4 regions of the Streptomyces sp. NPDC050738 genome follow, and region 4 is predicted to be linked to each of the others. Evidence: riboswitches for the same ligand, from Rfam matches in the RefSeq annotation. Region 4 holds a riboswitch; each other region holds the start of a gene.
What was found. A riboswitch is a leader RNA that binds a small molecule or an ion and turns the genes downstream of it on or off. The one in region 4 is predicted to bind cyclic di-AMP.
Positions count from the first base shown of each region.

Region 1: another riboswitch for cyclic di-AMP. It lies ahead of AB0H78_RS11295 (NlpC/P60 family protein); the one in region 4 lies ahead of AB0H78_RS04260 (M23 family metallopeptidase).
Region 2: another riboswitch for cyclic di-AMP. It lies ahead of AB0H78_RS28520 (NlpC/P60 family protein); the one in region 4 lies ahead of AB0H78_RS04260 (M23 family metallopeptidase).
Region 3: another riboswitch for cyclic di-AMP. It lies ahead of AB0H78_RS24925 (transglycosylase family protein); the one in region 4 lies ahead of AB0H78_RS04260 (M23 family metallopeptidase).

Region 1 is NZ_JBFAHN010000003.1:669,807-673,609, reverse strand. Features, by position in the region: gene AB0H78_RS11305 (NlpC/P60 family protein) at 1-245, opposite strand, end outside; gene AB0H78_RS11300 (hypothetical protein) at 574-927, shown strand; gene AB0H78_RS11295 (NlpC/P60 family protein) at 951-2,090, opposite strand; cyclic di-AMP (ydaO/yuaA leader) riboswitch at 2,099-2,244, opposite strand; gene pcrA (DNA helicase PcrA) at 2,485-3,803, shown strand, end outside.
Region 2 is NZ_JBFAHN010000013.1:93,838-97,640, forward strand. Features, by position in the region: gene AB0H78_RS28510 (ATP-dependent Clp protease proteolytic subunit) at 1-557, shown strand, start outside; gene AB0H78_RS28515 (hypothetical protein) at 564-872, shown strand; cyclic di-AMP (ydaO/yuaA leader) riboswitch at 1,138-1,338, shown strand; gene AB0H78_RS28520 (NlpC/P60 family protein) at 1,342-1,815, shown strand; gene AB0H78_RS28525 (DUF6328 family protein) at 1,890-2,393, shown strand; gene AB0H78_RS28530 (LysE family translocator) at 2,362-2,991, opposite strand; gene AB0H78_RS28535 (LysR family transcriptional regulator) at 3,064-3,803, shown strand, end outside.
Region 3 is NZ_JBFAHN010000010.1:121,750-125,552, reverse strand. Features, by position in the region: gene AB0H78_RS24935 (cytochrome P450) at 1-422, shown strand, start outside; gene AB0H78_RS24930 (transglycosylase family protein) at 536-1,402, shown strand; cyclic di-AMP (ydaO/yuaA leader) riboswitch at 1,672-1,819, shown strand; gene AB0H78_RS24925 (transglycosylase family protein) at 1,823-2,557, shown strand; gene eno (phosphopyruvate hydratase) at 2,818-3,803, shown strand, end outside.
Region 4 is NZ_JBFAHN010000001.1:859,239-863,041, reverse strand. Features, by position in the region: gene AB0H78_RS04265 (aldo/keto reductase) at 1-927, opposite strand, end outside; gene AB0H78_RS04260 (M23 family metallopeptidase) at 1,074-2,117, opposite strand; cyclic di-AMP (ydaO/yuaA leader) riboswitch at 2,129-2,262, opposite strand; gene AB0H78_RS04255 (PP2C family protein-serine/threonine phosphatase) at 2,478-3,614, opposite strand; gene AB0H78_RS04250 (MFS transporter) at 3,695-3,803, opposite strand, start outside.

The sequences.
Region 1 (3,803 bases), on a different contig from region 4:
GAGATGGCCTTCTGGGTGGCCTGGGTCTTCTGCTTGGCGCCGTTGTACGCCTCGGTGGCGACCTCCGCCTCCTGGTACAGCTTGTCGACCTTCGCCTTGACCTGAGCGGGGGTGAGGTTCGGCTCCGCGTGCCCGGTGCCTTCGAAGGCGGTGGCCGATGCCACGGTGGCGATCGCGAGGGTGGCCGCGGTGCGGGCGGCGGGGCCGGTGAGCGGGCGCTGCTTGGGTTTTCGGTGAGCGGCCACGAGGGCGGGTCACGTCCTTCCGTATGACGTCCGTATCCGCGCGTCACGTCCGTGACGCGCGTCCGGCGGCGGCCCGCACAGGGGGAGCGGGCCGCCGCCGGTTCTTTCGGCGGTGGTGACCGACAGTCGTCCGGCCCTTCTCCTGCGGATCGGACGGGACGGCGGTGGGGAGCCGGTCACCTGGAGAAGGACGCTAAACCTGAGGTTGCGCGAAAGCGCTGGTTTGCCTTGAAGTGGTTCATTTTGGTCATGGAGTGAGCGGCTGTGACCGGTGAATGCGCACGACCTGAGTGAAAGATGGTGTCAAGGGGTGGCTAGGGTCTGGCCCATGGACGTACTGATCAATGTCTTCGTGGGCCTGCACATCATCGGCATCGCCTCGCTGCTCGGTGGTTTCCTGACCCAGATGAAGGCGATGGGCGCGGGCACGGCGCGCTTCGTGCCCGCGATGCTGCACGGGGCGCTGACGATGCTGGTCACGGGGGTCGCGCTGGTCGGCCTCAACCAGGCCGACGACCACACGGTCAACAACGTCAAGATCGGCATCAAGCTGGCGGTCCTGATCGTGATTCTCGGCCTGGTCTACGTCAAGCGTGACGAGGAGAAGGTCGAGAAGGCGCTGTTCGGTGCGGTCGGCGGCCTGACCGTGGCCAACATCTTCATCGCGGTGCTGTGGACGTGAGGCTGAGGTGAGCCCGGCGTGAGTCAGGCCGGGCGCACCGAGCCGTAGATCGGCATGTAGTAGATCGACTCCTCGCGGACATTCGCGCCGGTGTGCGGTGCGTGGATCATCTTGCCGCCGCCGATGTAGATCCCGACATGGCTGATGTCGTCGTAGAAGAAGACCAGGTCACCGGGTTGGAGATCGGCCGTCGCGATGCGCTTGCCGACCTTCACCTGGTCCCAGGTGGTGCGCGGGAGGTCGATGCCGGCGGCCTTCCAGGCGGCCTGGGTGAGGCCCGAGCAGTCGTAGGAGCTGGGGCCCGTCGCGCCCCAGACGTACGGCTTGCCCATCTGGTCGCGGGCGAAGTCGAGGACCTTGGCGGCCTTGGCCGCGTACGAACCCGAGGACGACGAACCCGAGGCGCTGCCGGAGCCGCCGCCTGACGCCGCCTCCTTCGCCGCCGCCTCCTTCGCGGCCTTCTCCGCCGCCGCCTGCTTGGCCGCCAGCTCCGCCGCCTTCTTCGCGGCCGCCTTCTGCCGCGCCTTCTCCAGCGCCGCCAGCCGTGCCTTCTCCTCCGCCGTCAGCTTCGACAGCAGCTCCCGCGTCTCGGCGAGCTTCGACTGCACCTGCCCCTTGGTGGCCTTCAGATCCGCCTGCGCGGTGGTGAGCGTCTCCAGCTGCGTGGTCGCCTCGGCGCGCTGCTTCGCCGCCGCCTTCTGCTGCGTCTCGAAGTCGTCGACCGCGTGCGTCTGCTGCGCGGACAGCTGCTTCATGGCCTGGTTCTGGTCGAAGTACGACTGCGGGTCGTCGGCGAGCAGCAGGTTCGCGGTGGTGGCGAGCGGGCCGCCCCGGTACTGCGCTGCCGCGTACTGCCCCAGCTCGCGCCGCGACTTGTTGAGCTGGTCGGTGCGTGCGGCCACGGCGTCGAGGAGCTTGTCGACCTTCTTGCGCTGCAGAGCGGTGGACTCCTTGGCGCGGTCGTACTTCTGCGTCTCGGTGCCGGCCTGCCGGTAGAGGTCGTCGACCTTCTTCTGTACGTCCTCGATGCTCGGCTTCGGCTGCGCGGGCGCGGCCTGCGCGCTCTGCGTGAGCAGCGAGACGGAGGCGAGTGCCGCGGTCGTGAGCGATACGGCGGGTACGGCTGCGCGTATTCGGGTACGCGGCTTGCGGTGGTCTGCCAAGGCAGGCGTGTTCCTTCCGTGGACCGCCTACCGGGTTAGCTGTCGGGTTCGGGCTTCGGAAGGCGCCCTACGGTCCTTTGGGGGTACGGACCGATTCACCCCGGTGGTGCTTGGTGGGTCCCCGGCTCCAACTGCCGTACGACGCAGGTCGTGCGGCAGAGCGGACTCGGCGCGGCGGCGCGCTCCGGCGCGGTTCGCCGGTGGGGGTACGGCCACCTGAGCGAGCACGGTAGCGGCCTCCTGTGGCGGGTGGGAAGCCTGATGTTCGATATGCCCGATACATTTTCGTGACCTGCGGGACGGACCTCCCGAAAGCGGTCTCCGGCCGCTACAGGAGCGGGGGCCGGGGATACCGACCCGGAGTGTCACTGGTCCGGCCTAGACTCGGTGGACGATGAGCAGCCTCTTTGACGACAGCTTCCTGGCGAACCTCCAGCCCACCGAGGACGCGCCTCCGCCCCCCGAGGACCACGCCCCCGAGGAGGTCCCCGCCGACCTCTTCGGCGGCGCCTTCGACGGGCCGCCTCGTGACGCGTACTACCGCGACGGCGCCCCCCGCCCCGCCGTGGACCCCGCCGCGCTCCTCGACGGCCTGAACGCCGAGCAGCGCGCGGCGGTCGTGCACTCCGGGTCCCCGCTGCTCATCGTGGCCGGCGCGGGTTCCGGCAAGACCCGGGTGCTCACCCACCGCATCGGGCACCTCCTGGGCGCCCGCGGCGTCCACCCCGGCCAGATCCTCGCGATCACCTTCACCAACAAGGCCGCGGGCGAGATGAAGGAGCGCGTCGAGAATCTGGTGGGCCCGCGCGCCCACGCCATGTGGGTCCTGACCTTCCACAGCGCGTGCGTCCGCATCCTGCGCCGCGAGTCGAAGAAGCTCGGCTTCACGTCGTCGTTCTCGATCTACGACGCCGCGGACTCCAAGCGGCTCATGGCCCTGGTCTGCCGGGATCTGGACCTGGACCCCAAGAAGTTCCCGCCCAAGGCCTTCAGCGCCAAGATCTCCAACCTCAAGAACGAGCTCATCGACGAGGAGACCTTCGCCTCGACGGCCGCCGACGGCTTCGAGAAGACCCTCGCCGAGGCGTACGCGATGTACCAGGGGCGCCTCCGCGAGGCGAACGCCCTCGACTTCGACGACATCATCATGACCACGGTGCACCTGCTCCAGGCGTTCCCGGACGTCGCCGAGCACTACCGGCTGCGCTTCCGCCACGTCCTGGTCGACGAGTACCAGGACACCAACCACGCCCAGTACACGCTGGTCAAGGAGCTGGTGGGGTCGGGCCCCGCCCCCGCCGAGCTGTGCGTCGTCGGTGACGCGGACCAGTCGATCTACGCCTTCCGAGGCGCGACGATCCGCAACATCATGCAGTTCGAAGAGGACTACCCCGACGCGACGACGATCCTCCTGGAGCAGAACTACCGCTCCACGCAGACGATCCTCTCCGCCGCCAACGCCGTCATCGAGCGCAACGAGAGCCGCCGCCCCAAGAACCTGTGGACCGACGCGGGCGAGGGCGCGAAGATCGTCGGCTATGTCGCGGACACCGAGCACGACGAGGCGCAGTTCATCGCCGAGGAGATCGACCGGCTCACGGACGCGGGCGACGCGAAGGCATCGGACGTCGCCGTCTTCTACCGTACGAACGCCCAGTCCCGTGTCTTCGAAGAGATCTTCATCCGGGTCGGGCTCCCGTACAAGGTCGTCGG
Region 2 (3,803 bases), on a different contig from region 4:
CCACGACGGGGACCCGCACCCTCGATCCGTACTCGAAGCTTCTCGGGGAGCGCGTCATCTTCCTGGGGACCGCCGTGGACGACACCGCGGCCAGTGATGTGATCGCGCAGTTCATCCATCTCGAGTACGACGCCCCGGACCGGGACATCTCCCTGTACATCAACTCCCCCGGCGGCACGGTCAATGCCATGTCCGCGGTCTACGACACGATGCAGCTCATCGGCTGCGACGTCGCCACCTACTGCCTGGGCCAGGCGGCTTCAACGGCCGCCGTGCTGCTGGCCGCAGGCGCCCCGGGCAAGCGGGCGGCCCTGCCGGGAGCGCGGATCGTCGTACAGCAGCCCTCGATCGAGGACCCCGTACAGGGGCAGCCGTCCGATCTGGAGATCGTGAGCCGGGAGCTGTTGCGCATGCGGGAGTCGATGGTCTCGATGCTCGTCACGCACACGGGACAGGACCCGGAGCGGATCGCGGCGGACATCGAGCGCGACAAGGTCTTCGACGCCGAGGCGGCCAAGGCGTACGGACTGGTCGACCACGTCGTCACCAAGCGGTGAGCGGGGATGCTGCCGCCCGAAATGGAGCCGCTGCCGGCGCTGACGCGCGCCGAGGGCGAGTTCATCGACAGCTATCTGGACGTCGTCGACCAGCTGGGGCGGATCAACCCGGCCCGCGGGCACGACACTTACGGGGCCCTGCGGGCAGCGCAGGCGCTCGTCGCGCGGGCGGGAGCGCTGCGGGACGCGCTGACGCTGATGCACATGCGGGGCGAGGACCGTCTCCACGCCGGGACCCTGGCGAACGCGCTGCGTGTGCTCGACGGGGAGCGCCGCGCGGAACGGGTCACCGTGCCACGCCCGTCGGGGAGTTGATCCGCGTACCTCGAATGGCCTAGACATTCGTAGTCATTCAGCACCAAATGACTTGCGCAGCCCGCCTAGACACTGTACGGAATGCGCTATTCCGCGCCTGGTACGGCGGTCGTCGGGGGCTCGACGCGCTACACCGAGGGTGCTCTGTCCACCCGAACAGGGCAGTCGTGATGAGCCTCACATACTGCCGGTAAGGTTCGAAAATCCGACACTTCATGGGTCAAGATCCCTGAGACGACAAGCCCCCGCCACCACGGCGGGGCGGTCCGGGCGGACGCCGAGTCCTGCCGCTGTCCCGGACGTCTGGTCGACAGGAGTGCATCGGCAGGAGTGGAGGACCCAGGCAAGACGGGTCCGATCCGAGTGTGGGGTCGGCCCTTGGGGTGAAGCCGCCAGCAGGCGGCCGGGCATCTTCGCCAGTCCGAATCCGACAGGTCATCCTTCACAGGCGGTTGACGAAGGGTTGCGCATGACTGCGCGGATCTGTGTTCCGTCCCTGCTGTCCAGGACCGGTGCCGTAACGGTCCTCACCGCCGCCGCCGTAGGCGGCACTCTGCTGGCGCCGGGCGCCGCATCGGAGGCCCAGGCGGCCACGCTCGCGACAAAGGCACTCAATGTCGCCGCATCGAAGAAGGGGTCCCCGTACAGGTACGGGGCCGCGGGCCCGTCCCGTTTCGACTGCTCGGGGCTGACCCTCTACTCGTACAAGAAGGCGGGCAAGAAGCTGCCGCGCACGGCCCAGTCGCAGTACAACAAGGTGCGCCACATCTCGTCGGGCAGCCGGCAGAAGGGCGATCTGGTCTTCTTCCATTCCGGGCGCAGCGTCTACCACGTGGGCATCTACGCCGGCAGCGGCAAGATCTGGCACTCGCCCAAGACCGGCTCCGTGGTCAAGCTGGAGAGGATCTGGACCAAGAGCGTCTGGTACGGACGCGTGCGCTGAGACGCGTGCGCTGGGATACGCACGGTCCCGTCGGCCGGAGCATGGTCCTCGGCCGACGGGCAACACGTACCGCCATGACCGTCGTGGACCCCGGCACCACACGCAACGAGACGCGGCTGGAGCGGGCCGACCGCAATTTCGGTGAGCTGCTCCAGGAACTCAGGGTCGTCCAGACCGGCGTGCAGTTCCTCTTCGCCTTTCTGCTGACCCTCGCCTTCACCAGCCGCTTTCCCTCGCTCGACACCTTCGAGCGAGGGACGTATGTGACGACCCTGCTGCTCACCGTGGTGGCCGCGGGGCTCTTCACCGCACCCGCGGCCCTGCACCGCTACCTGTTCGGCCAGGGCGCCAAGGAGCAGATCGTGGCGGTGTCCTCGCGGCTCGCGGGAGCGGGGATGGTGGCGCTGGCTCTGGCCCTGACGGGGTCGGTGCTGCTGGTCGTCGACGTCGTCCACGGGCTGCCCGAGGGCATCGCCGCCGGCGTGGGGACGCTGCTCGCCTGCGGCGGGCTGTGGGCGCTGCTGCCGTGGCTGGTCGGTCGCCGGCTCAGTGGGAAGCCGAGCCCGCCACCAGAATGACCCCGAGTCCCGCCAGTGCGGTCCCTGTGACGCCCTCGACCGTCCTGGCCGTACGCGGCCTGCGCAGCCAGCGCCCGAGCCGGTCCACCAGGAGTGCGACCGCCGGGAACCAGACGAGGGCCAGTGCCACCACGATCGAGGCCAGCAGGAGCGTACGCGGCAGGACCGGCGCCCCGTGCGGGACGAACTGGGGCAGCAGGCTGAGGAAGAGGACCGGCGCCTTGGGGTTGAGGACGTTGGTCAGGAAGCCCTGGCGCAGGCACCGCCCGATGGAGCCGGCCGCCTGCTCCTCGTCCTGCGGGCCCACGGGGGCGGGGCGGAACACACCATGGAGCGCGCGGCAGCCCAGGTAGAGGATGTAGATCCCGCCCGCGATCTGGAGCGTACGGAAGAGGACGGGGACCGCGACCAGGACGGCCGCCAGTCCCGCGACCGCCAGCGCGGTGTGCACCAGCAGTCCTGCGGCCACGCCGACCGCGCAGGCGACACCGGAGCCGCGGGAGGCGAGCGCATTGCGCACGACGACGGCGAAGTCCGCGCCGGGCATCGCGACCATGCCTGCGGCGACCCCGGTGAATGCGAGCAGTTGAGCGTCCATGACGTACAGCCTGGACTGCGCGAGGCCTTAACGTGTACTTGCAATCTTCTGGGTCTGCCTAAAGGAACGCTTATGTACGACCCCACGCGGCTGGCCGCACTGGTGGCCGTCGCCGAGGCCGGTTCGATCACCAGGGCCGCCGCCCGCCTCGGTTACACGGCGCCCGCCCTCTCCCAGCAACTCGCCAAGCTGGAGCGGGAGTCGGGCGCCACCCTGCTCGTACGCCACCACCGCGGAGCCCGGCTCACCGCGGCCGGCGAGCTCCTCGCGGCGCGGGCCCGTACGGTGCTCGACGAGATGGACCGGGCCCGGCACGAGCTGTCCCGGCTGGCCGGACTCTCCGGCGGACGGCTGAAGGTCGGCACCTTCACCACCGCGGGCATCCATCTGCTGCCGCCGGTGCTCAGCTCCTTCCGCCGCTCCCATCCGGACGTCGAGCTGACTCTCGCCGACTACGAGCCGCCGAACGGCGTGAGCGCGGTGGCCACGGGCGACGCGGATCTGGCACTGACCCATGCGTACGAGCCCGCCGCCTCTTCCGCGGCGCCTTCGGGGGTGGCGCTCGAGACGCTTCTGGTCGAGGAGCTCGTGCTGGTGACCGCGCCCGGGCACATCCTGGCCGGCGGCACGGGCCGGCTGCCGGTGGCCGACCTCGCCGGGCAGCCGCTGATCAGCAGCGCGCCCGCGCATCCGCCCCGCCAGGGTGTGGAGTCGGCGCTCGCCGAGGCAGGGGCGACGCCCGCCGTGGTGTGCGAGACGCCGGGGTACGCCCTGGTGTGTGCGCTGGTCAGTGCGGGGATCGGCGTGGCGGT
Region 3 (3,803 bases), on a different contig from region 4:
GAGAGACCGAGCTGCTGGCCACCGGAGTCGAGGAACTGCTGCGCTACGACGGCCCGGTCGAGCTCGCCACCTGGCGCTTCGCCACCGAAGCGCTGACGCTGGGCGGCCAGGACATCGCCGAGGGCGACCCCGTGCTCGTCGTCCTCGCGGCCGCCGACCGCGACCCGGAGCGCTTCACCGCGCCCGACACCCTCGATCTCTCCCGAAGTGACAACCAGCACCTCGGATACGGCCACGGAATCCACTACTGCCTCGGTGCGCCGCTCGCCCGCCTGGAGGGCAGGACGGCCCTCGCCACGCTCCTCACTCGCCTCCCTGACCTGCGACTTGCGGGAGATCCTGCCGATTTGCGCTGGCGCGGCGGGCTCATCATGCGTGGACTGCGCACGCTTCCGGTGGAGTTCACGGCCGAACAGAACTGACGCTCCGTCAAGACTGTGACTTTCACGTGATCTGCGCTGCATCGACTTGTGACCCGCGTTCGATTCCGGCTAGGTTCGCCGTTCGACTCATCCGTCACACGGAAGGCCCTCGCATGAGCTCCGGGAACGGTCGGCATCGCCGCCCTCGTCAGGCTCCCGCTTTTGTCGTAGCGGCAGGAGTGACGGGTTCGGCCATCGCGATTCCGCTTCTCGCCGCAACGGGCGCCCACGCGGCGGACTCCAGCACCTGGGACCGGGTCGCACTCTGCGAGAGCGGCGGCATGTGGAGCGCCGACCTCGGCAACGGCTACTACGGCGGTCTGCAGTTCTCGCAGGAGAAGTGGGACACCTACGGCGGCTCGCAGTACGCGGCGCGCGCCGACCTCGCCAGCCGCGCCCAGCAGATCGCGGTGGCCCAGAAGGTCCTCGACGCGGAGGGCACCAAGCCCTGGGCGAGCTGCGCGGAGATCTCCGGCCTGGCGAACGCGGCCGAGGCCGGTGCGACTCCGTCGGTCGACCCCGGCGCCACGAACACCGCGACACCCGCGCCGACGGATTCGGCGACGCCGGCCCCCTCGGACACGGAGACGTCGACTCCGTCCGCAACCCCCTCGCAGTCCGCGAAGCCCGACGCCACGGCCACGCCCGCACCCTCCGCGAGCGCGGACGCGGACAAGGGCGCGGACCAGGGCAAGGGGCAGGGCCAGGGCAAGCACCGCGGCGGAACGGACGCGTCGGACACCTCCGACACGTCGGGCACGGGCCGCGACACCGGCCGCCACGCCTCCCGCGGTGACGCCACGGATCGCTCCGAAGCCGCCGCAGGCGACTACACGGTCCGCACCGGCGACAACCTCTGGGCCATTGCGGACGCACACGACATCAAGGGCGGCTGGCCGGCGCTCTACGCGGCCAACGAGAAGACCGTCGGCTCGGATCCGGACCTCATCGTTCCTGGTCAGAGCCTCGATTTGGGCTGAAAAGCGGGGCAGTTGGGGCGCTAATGTCCCAATTTGAGCAACTGAGACAAGGGTCTCTTCACCCTCCGCTCATGCCCGGTTCGTTCCGTACGTCCAACCCGTCGCCCACCTGCACACATGTGGTCTTCCTGTGTGCAAGCAGCGGCTTTTCGCCCCGATGTTCGTCTTTGAACATCGGGGCGACCTGTGTTTACGGTTCAGGCCGCTCGTCAAAGCGAGCACCAGCGACCGTCACGCCGAATCCTGCCGTCGGTCGCTCGGGATACTCGACGCGTAAAGCGCCGTAGGCAGGAGCGGGGGACCCAGGTAAGTGCCGGGAGACCGGCTTGGGGTTAAGCCGAGCGCTAGGACGCTCGGCCGGGCAACTCATTGGCCCGAACCCGACAGCTCACCTCGTAGGCGTCGGTGAGGAGATTCCGCATGCTGTTTTCCAGCAAGTCCAAGCACCGCCGCCCCTCGAAGGCCGTTCGCTACACCATGCTCGCCGGCATCACCGGTGCCGCTGTGGCCGCGCCTCTGATCGGCGCCACCTCGGCCTCCGCCGCCTCCGTCTCCACCTGGGACGCTGTCGCCCAGTGCGAGTCCGGCGGCGACTGGTCGATCAACACGGGCAACGGTTACTACGGTGGCCTGCAGTTCTCCGACTCCAGCTGGGCCGCCGCCGGCGGTACGCAGTACGCCCAGCACGCCAACGAGGCGACCAAGGACCAGCAGATCGCCACGGCCGAGAAGCTGCTCGACATGCAGGGCCCGGGTGCCTGGGCCTGCGCCGGCGCCGGCAACCTGAGCAACGACGGTGTCGACCCGGGCGTCAGCACCGACTCCGGCAACTCGGCGTCGAGCGACTCGTCCTCCAGCGACTCGTCCTCGTCCTCGTCCGACAACTCGTACTCCGCGGACTCCAGCTCCTCCTCGGACAGCTCGTCCTCGGACGACTCGGCCCAGGCCCCCGCCGCGGAGACCCCCGCGCCGAAGGCGTCCTCCTCGTCCTCGTACGAGAAGGGCGACGGCGAGTACAAGGTCAAGACCGGCGACACCCTCAGCAAGATCGCCGAGTCGCACGACACGACCTGGCAGAAGCTGTTCAAGGCCAACGGCGACATCGTCAAGAACGCCGACCTGATCTACCCGGGCCAGCAGCTGCACCTCAGCTGATAGCTGAACCAGCCGGAGCCGATCCAGGCTCCCCCCAGGGCACCCCGGCCCGGCGCGACATCCCCCGTTCGCGCCGGGCCGGGGTTTTCAGCTATTACCGGGCAGTAACTTTCAGGTCCTTCGCCCTGCAATACTCGACTTTGGGCCCTTTTTCGTCCCAGGGGCCGGTCGCACGGCTGGCCGAACCCCGCCAGCCGGTTAGGCTCTTGTCGCAAGGCCAAAGCGACCCTGCACCCCATAGCGTCACATCCCATAAGGAGATGCTCGTGCCGTCCATCGACGTCGTCGTAGCCCGGGAAATCCTGGACTCCCGAGGCAACCCCACGGTCGAGGTCGAGGTCGGCCTCGACGACGGCAGCACGGGTCGTGCTGCTGTTCCGTCTGGTGCCTCCACCGGTGCTTTCGAGGCCATTGAGCTCCGTGACGGTGACCCCAACCGTTACCAGGGCAAGGGTGTCGAGAAGGCCGTCCTCGCCGTCATCGAGCAGATCGGCCCGGAGCTCGTCGGTTACGACGCCACCGAGCAGCGCCTGATCGACCAGGCGATGTTCGACCTCGACGCCACGGAGAACAAGGGTTCCCTCGGCGCGAACGCCATCCTCGGCGTCTCGCTCGCCGTGGCCCACGCCGCCTCCGAGGCCTCCGACCTGCCGCTGTTCCGCTACCTCGGTGGCCCGAACGCGCACCTGCTGCCCGTCCCGATGATGAACATCCTCAACGGTGGGTCGCACGCCGACTCCAACGTCGACATCCAGGAGTTCATGATCGCCCCGATCGGCGCGGAGTCCTTCTCCGAAGCCCTTCGCTGGGGTGCGGAGATCTACCACACGCTGAAGAAGGTCCTGAAGACCAAGGGTCTCTCGACCGGTCTCGGCGACGAGGGCGGCTTCGCCCCGAACCTCGAGTCCAACCGCGCCGCCCTGGACCTCATCATCGAGGCCATCAAGGAGGCCGGTTACGTCCCCGGCAAGGACGTCGGTCTGGCGCTCGACGTCGCCGCGTCCGAGTTCTACAAGGACGGCAAGTACGAGTTCGAGGGCAAGTCCCGCTCGGCCGCCGAGATGACCGAGTACTACGAGGAGCTCGTCTCCGCGTACCCGATGGTCTCCATCGAGGACCCGCTGTACGAGGACGACTGGGCGGGCTGGAAGGTCCTCACCGACAAGCTGGGCGCCAAGGTCCAGATCGTCGGCGACGACCTCTTCGTCACCAACCCGGAGCGCCTCGCCCGCGGCATCGACGAGGG
Region 4 (3,803 bases):
CAGCGCCGCCACCTCGTCCTCCGTCAGCTTCAGTTCGGCCACCGCGGTCAGCGCGGGCAGCTGCTCCACCGTGCGCGCGGAGGCGATCGGCGCGGCCACGGTCGGCTGCGCGGCGAGCCAGGCCAGCGCCACGGTCGCGACCTCGGCGTCGTGCGCGGCGGCCACCTTGTCGAGCGCGTCGAGCACCTTCAGGCCCCGCTCGCTCTGCAGGTGCTTGCCGGCGCCCTCGGCGCGGGCGCTCTCGACTGCCGTGCCCGGGCGGTACTTGCCGGTGAGGAAGCCCGAGGCGAGCGCGAAATACGGGACGGAGGCCAGCTGGTGGCGTGCCGCGGTGTCCTGGAGCTCGCCCTCGTAGGTGTCGCGGGAGACCAGGTTGTAGTGCGGCTGGAGCGCGACGTACCGCGCGAGCCCCTCCCGCTCCGAGAACGCGATCGACGCGTCGAGGCGCTCGGGAGAGATGTTGGATGCGGCGATGGCCCGCACCTTGCCCGCCTTCACCAGCTCGTCGAGCGCGGTGATGATCTCCTCGACCGGGACCGTGACGTCGTCGAAGTGCGTGTAGTAGAGGTCGATGTGGTCGGTGCCCAGCCGGCGCAGCGAGTCCTCCGCGACCTTCTTGATGTTGGCGGGCGAGAGTCCCTTGTCGACCGGGTGGCCGCCGACCTTGGTCGCGACGACCACCTCGGAGCGGTTGCCCCGGGCCGCGAGCCACTTGCCGATGACGGTCTCGGACTCGCCGCCCTTGTTCCCCGGCACCCACGCGGAGTAGGAGTCCGCGGTGTCGATGAAGTTGCCGCCCGCGGCCGTGTAGGCGTCGAGCACGGCGAAGGACTGCGCCTCGTCGGCGGTCCAGCCGAAGACGTTTCCACCGAGGGCGAGCGGGAAGACGGCGAGGTCTGAGGAGCCGAGCGTACGGAGAGAAGTCATGGGTTGATCAACACCCTGTCCGGTGGTGCCTATTCCAAGCCGGTCCTGTTCCGGGTATTCCGGGCATTCCGGGTACGCCAAAACCGGCAGCCCTGGCGTCGGGGGGGTTGCCGCCAGGACTGCCGGTGTCTTGGGGAGGTGCGGGATCAGGGGTTGATGCCGCGTGCCTGGAGCCAGGCCATCGGGTCGATCGCGTCGCCGCCGCTCGGGTGCACCTCGAGGTGCAGGTGCGGGCCGGTGACGTTGCCGGTCGCACCGACCCGTCCGATGACGTCGCCCGTGGTGACCTTCTGCCCGGCGCTGACGTTCAGCGAGGACTGGTGGCAGAACCACAGCTCCGTACCGTCGTCGAGCGTGAGCACCGTGCGGTAGCCGTAACTGCCGGACCAGCCCGCCGACTTGACCGTGCCGCTGTGTACGGCCTTGATCGGGGTGCCCGTGGGGGCCGCGAAGTCGAGACCCGTGTGGTAGCCGGAGGACCACATCGAGCCCGCATCGCCGAAGTGCGAGGTGAGGGTGTACGAGGAGACCGGCAGCGAGTAACTGGCGGCCAGCTTGGCGAGACGCTCGGCCTCCGCCTTCTTCGCCGCCTCTTCCGCGGCCTTCTTCTTGGCGGCGGCCTCCTTCTTGGCGGCCGCGTCCTGCTTCGCCTTCGCCTCGGCGGCGGCCTTGTCCGCGGCTGCCTTCTGGGCCAGTGCCTTGGCCTCGGCGTCCGCGCCGGCCTGCTGCTGCTCGGCCTGCTGCAGGATCCGGGCGCGCAGCGTCTCGCCGGCGTCCGTGGTGCCCTGGCCCGAGGCGGCCGTGGTGAGGCCCGAGGTGGAGAGGGGTGCCGCGTTCGTCTCCGTGTCGGAGGAGTCCGGGGCGATGTCCGCCTTGATGGCTTCCGGCAGGTGGTCGGTGACCGAGGCCGGGAGGTCGGGCAGGGATATGGAGACCGGGGCTTTGCCCTCGGCGGTGGCTATGCCGCCCGCGCCGACCGCGGCGATGACGCCGACACCCAACACCGTGGAGCTGCGGGCGAGTCCGCCGCGCTGCTTGGCGACACGGTGTCTGCCGCGTACCGGACGGACGGAGTCCTCGGTGGGGTTCCACTCGTCCCAGGTCTCACCGCCACCGTCACCCCCGAAACCGAACGAGTCATTGTCATTCGGGACATAAAGAGCCTGGGGGGCAGGGTTGTTGGACGCCACGGAGGCGTACTCCTTTCCTTCCTTCTCGCCTACCGGGTTAGCTGACGGGTTCGGAGCAGGAAGGTCTCCTACGGGCCAGGTTCAGCCCGATTCACCCCAATTGGTGGTTCCCCGGTTCCCTTGCGGAATTCGGCGCACGCGCACGGTGCCGTCTCTTGCGACGACTGGGACGACCGCGCTGCGTTATCGAACGTTAATAGACGCGGGGGTCTGATTCCAAGCCGTTCCGACTGATCGTTAACGCCTTTGGCCTGGACTTAACGGGACACAGTCCAGCAAAACAGGTCGACTTGACGACCCCACCCGAAACCTCTGTTTTCTGACAGTGCATCAAATGTTATGCGCAGGGGCGTCCTTCGATTACGTACCGTGTCGAACGATGTCCACGGTCCGCCGCCGCTCTGGCTGGCCCTCCCCCGGCCGCCCCACCGCGAGCAGCGCCATGTCGTCCGTCGACCCGCCTCCGGTGTACCGCCGTACGTCACCGGTCAGCGCGTCCAGCAGCGCGTCGGGACCGGGGAAGATCCGCCCGCGCAGCCGCTCGGCCGGGTCGTAGAAGACCCCGGCCGCATCCCGCGCCTCCGAGAGCCCGTCCGTATAGAAGAGCAGCGTCGACCCGGCCGGAAAGGGCGAGGTGTCCGCGCGGTCCGGCCAGCTGCCCAACTCGGCCATCCCCAGCGGCAGCGCGGGCATGGACGGCGCCAGCGCGTCCAGCGCCCCGTCGGCGTGCAGCAGCAGCGGCTCGGGATGCCCGCGGTTGACCAGCCGTACGACACCGAGCCCCCGGGGGACCTCCGCGAGCACCGCGGTGGTGAACCCCTCGAAGGCATCGAGCCCGTCGCGCCGCGTCCCCTCGCGCGCCAGCGCCCGCTCCAGACGCTGGGCCACCCCCGCCAGAGTGGACTCCTGCTCGGCCGCCTCGCGAAAGGCGCCGATCACCACGGCCACCGCCTCGACGGCGTCGAGGCCCTTCCCGCGTACGTCACCGACCACGAGCCGCACCCCGTACGGCGTGTCCTGTACGGCGAAGAGATCGCCCCCGATGAAGGCGTCGGCCTGCGCGGCCTCGTACCGCGCCGCGATGTGCAGCCCGCCGATCCGGTCGGCGGGCACCGGCAGCACGGCGCGCTGGGCGGTCTCGGCGATGACGCGGGCGGAGGCCAGCTCGGCATTGCTGCGGAGGATGACCCGGTTGATGAAGAGGGCGAGCACGACCACGGTGAGGACGGTGAACAGCTCGGTGAGCGAGACGACCGTCAGCGTGTCCCGGTGGTAGATCCGCAGCCCGGTGACCGCCACGACCGAGGCGACGGCGATACGGAGCGTGGCGCCCGCGGAGAAGAACGGCGCGGCCATGAGGGGCGCGGCGGAGAAGAGCGGGGATGCGGTGTAGTTCGCCGGGGTCGCCATGTCGAAGCAGATCCCGGCGGCGATCAGCAGCGCGGGCAGCACCCGCACGAAGCGGGATGCGTGTACGCCGTCAGCCTGCTGCCCCACCGTGACTCTCCTGCCCGGTCCGTACCCGGCCGCGGACGGTACCGCGCCCCACCCAGGCTGCTGGCAGCCGCGCCGTCCTGCTATTCGGCCTCCGCCATCCGGGGGACCCTGGGGGCCGGGGCGAGACGCCCCCCGCGCCCCAGCAACCCCACGGACACCGCACACCCCGCGCCCACCGCCATGAACACC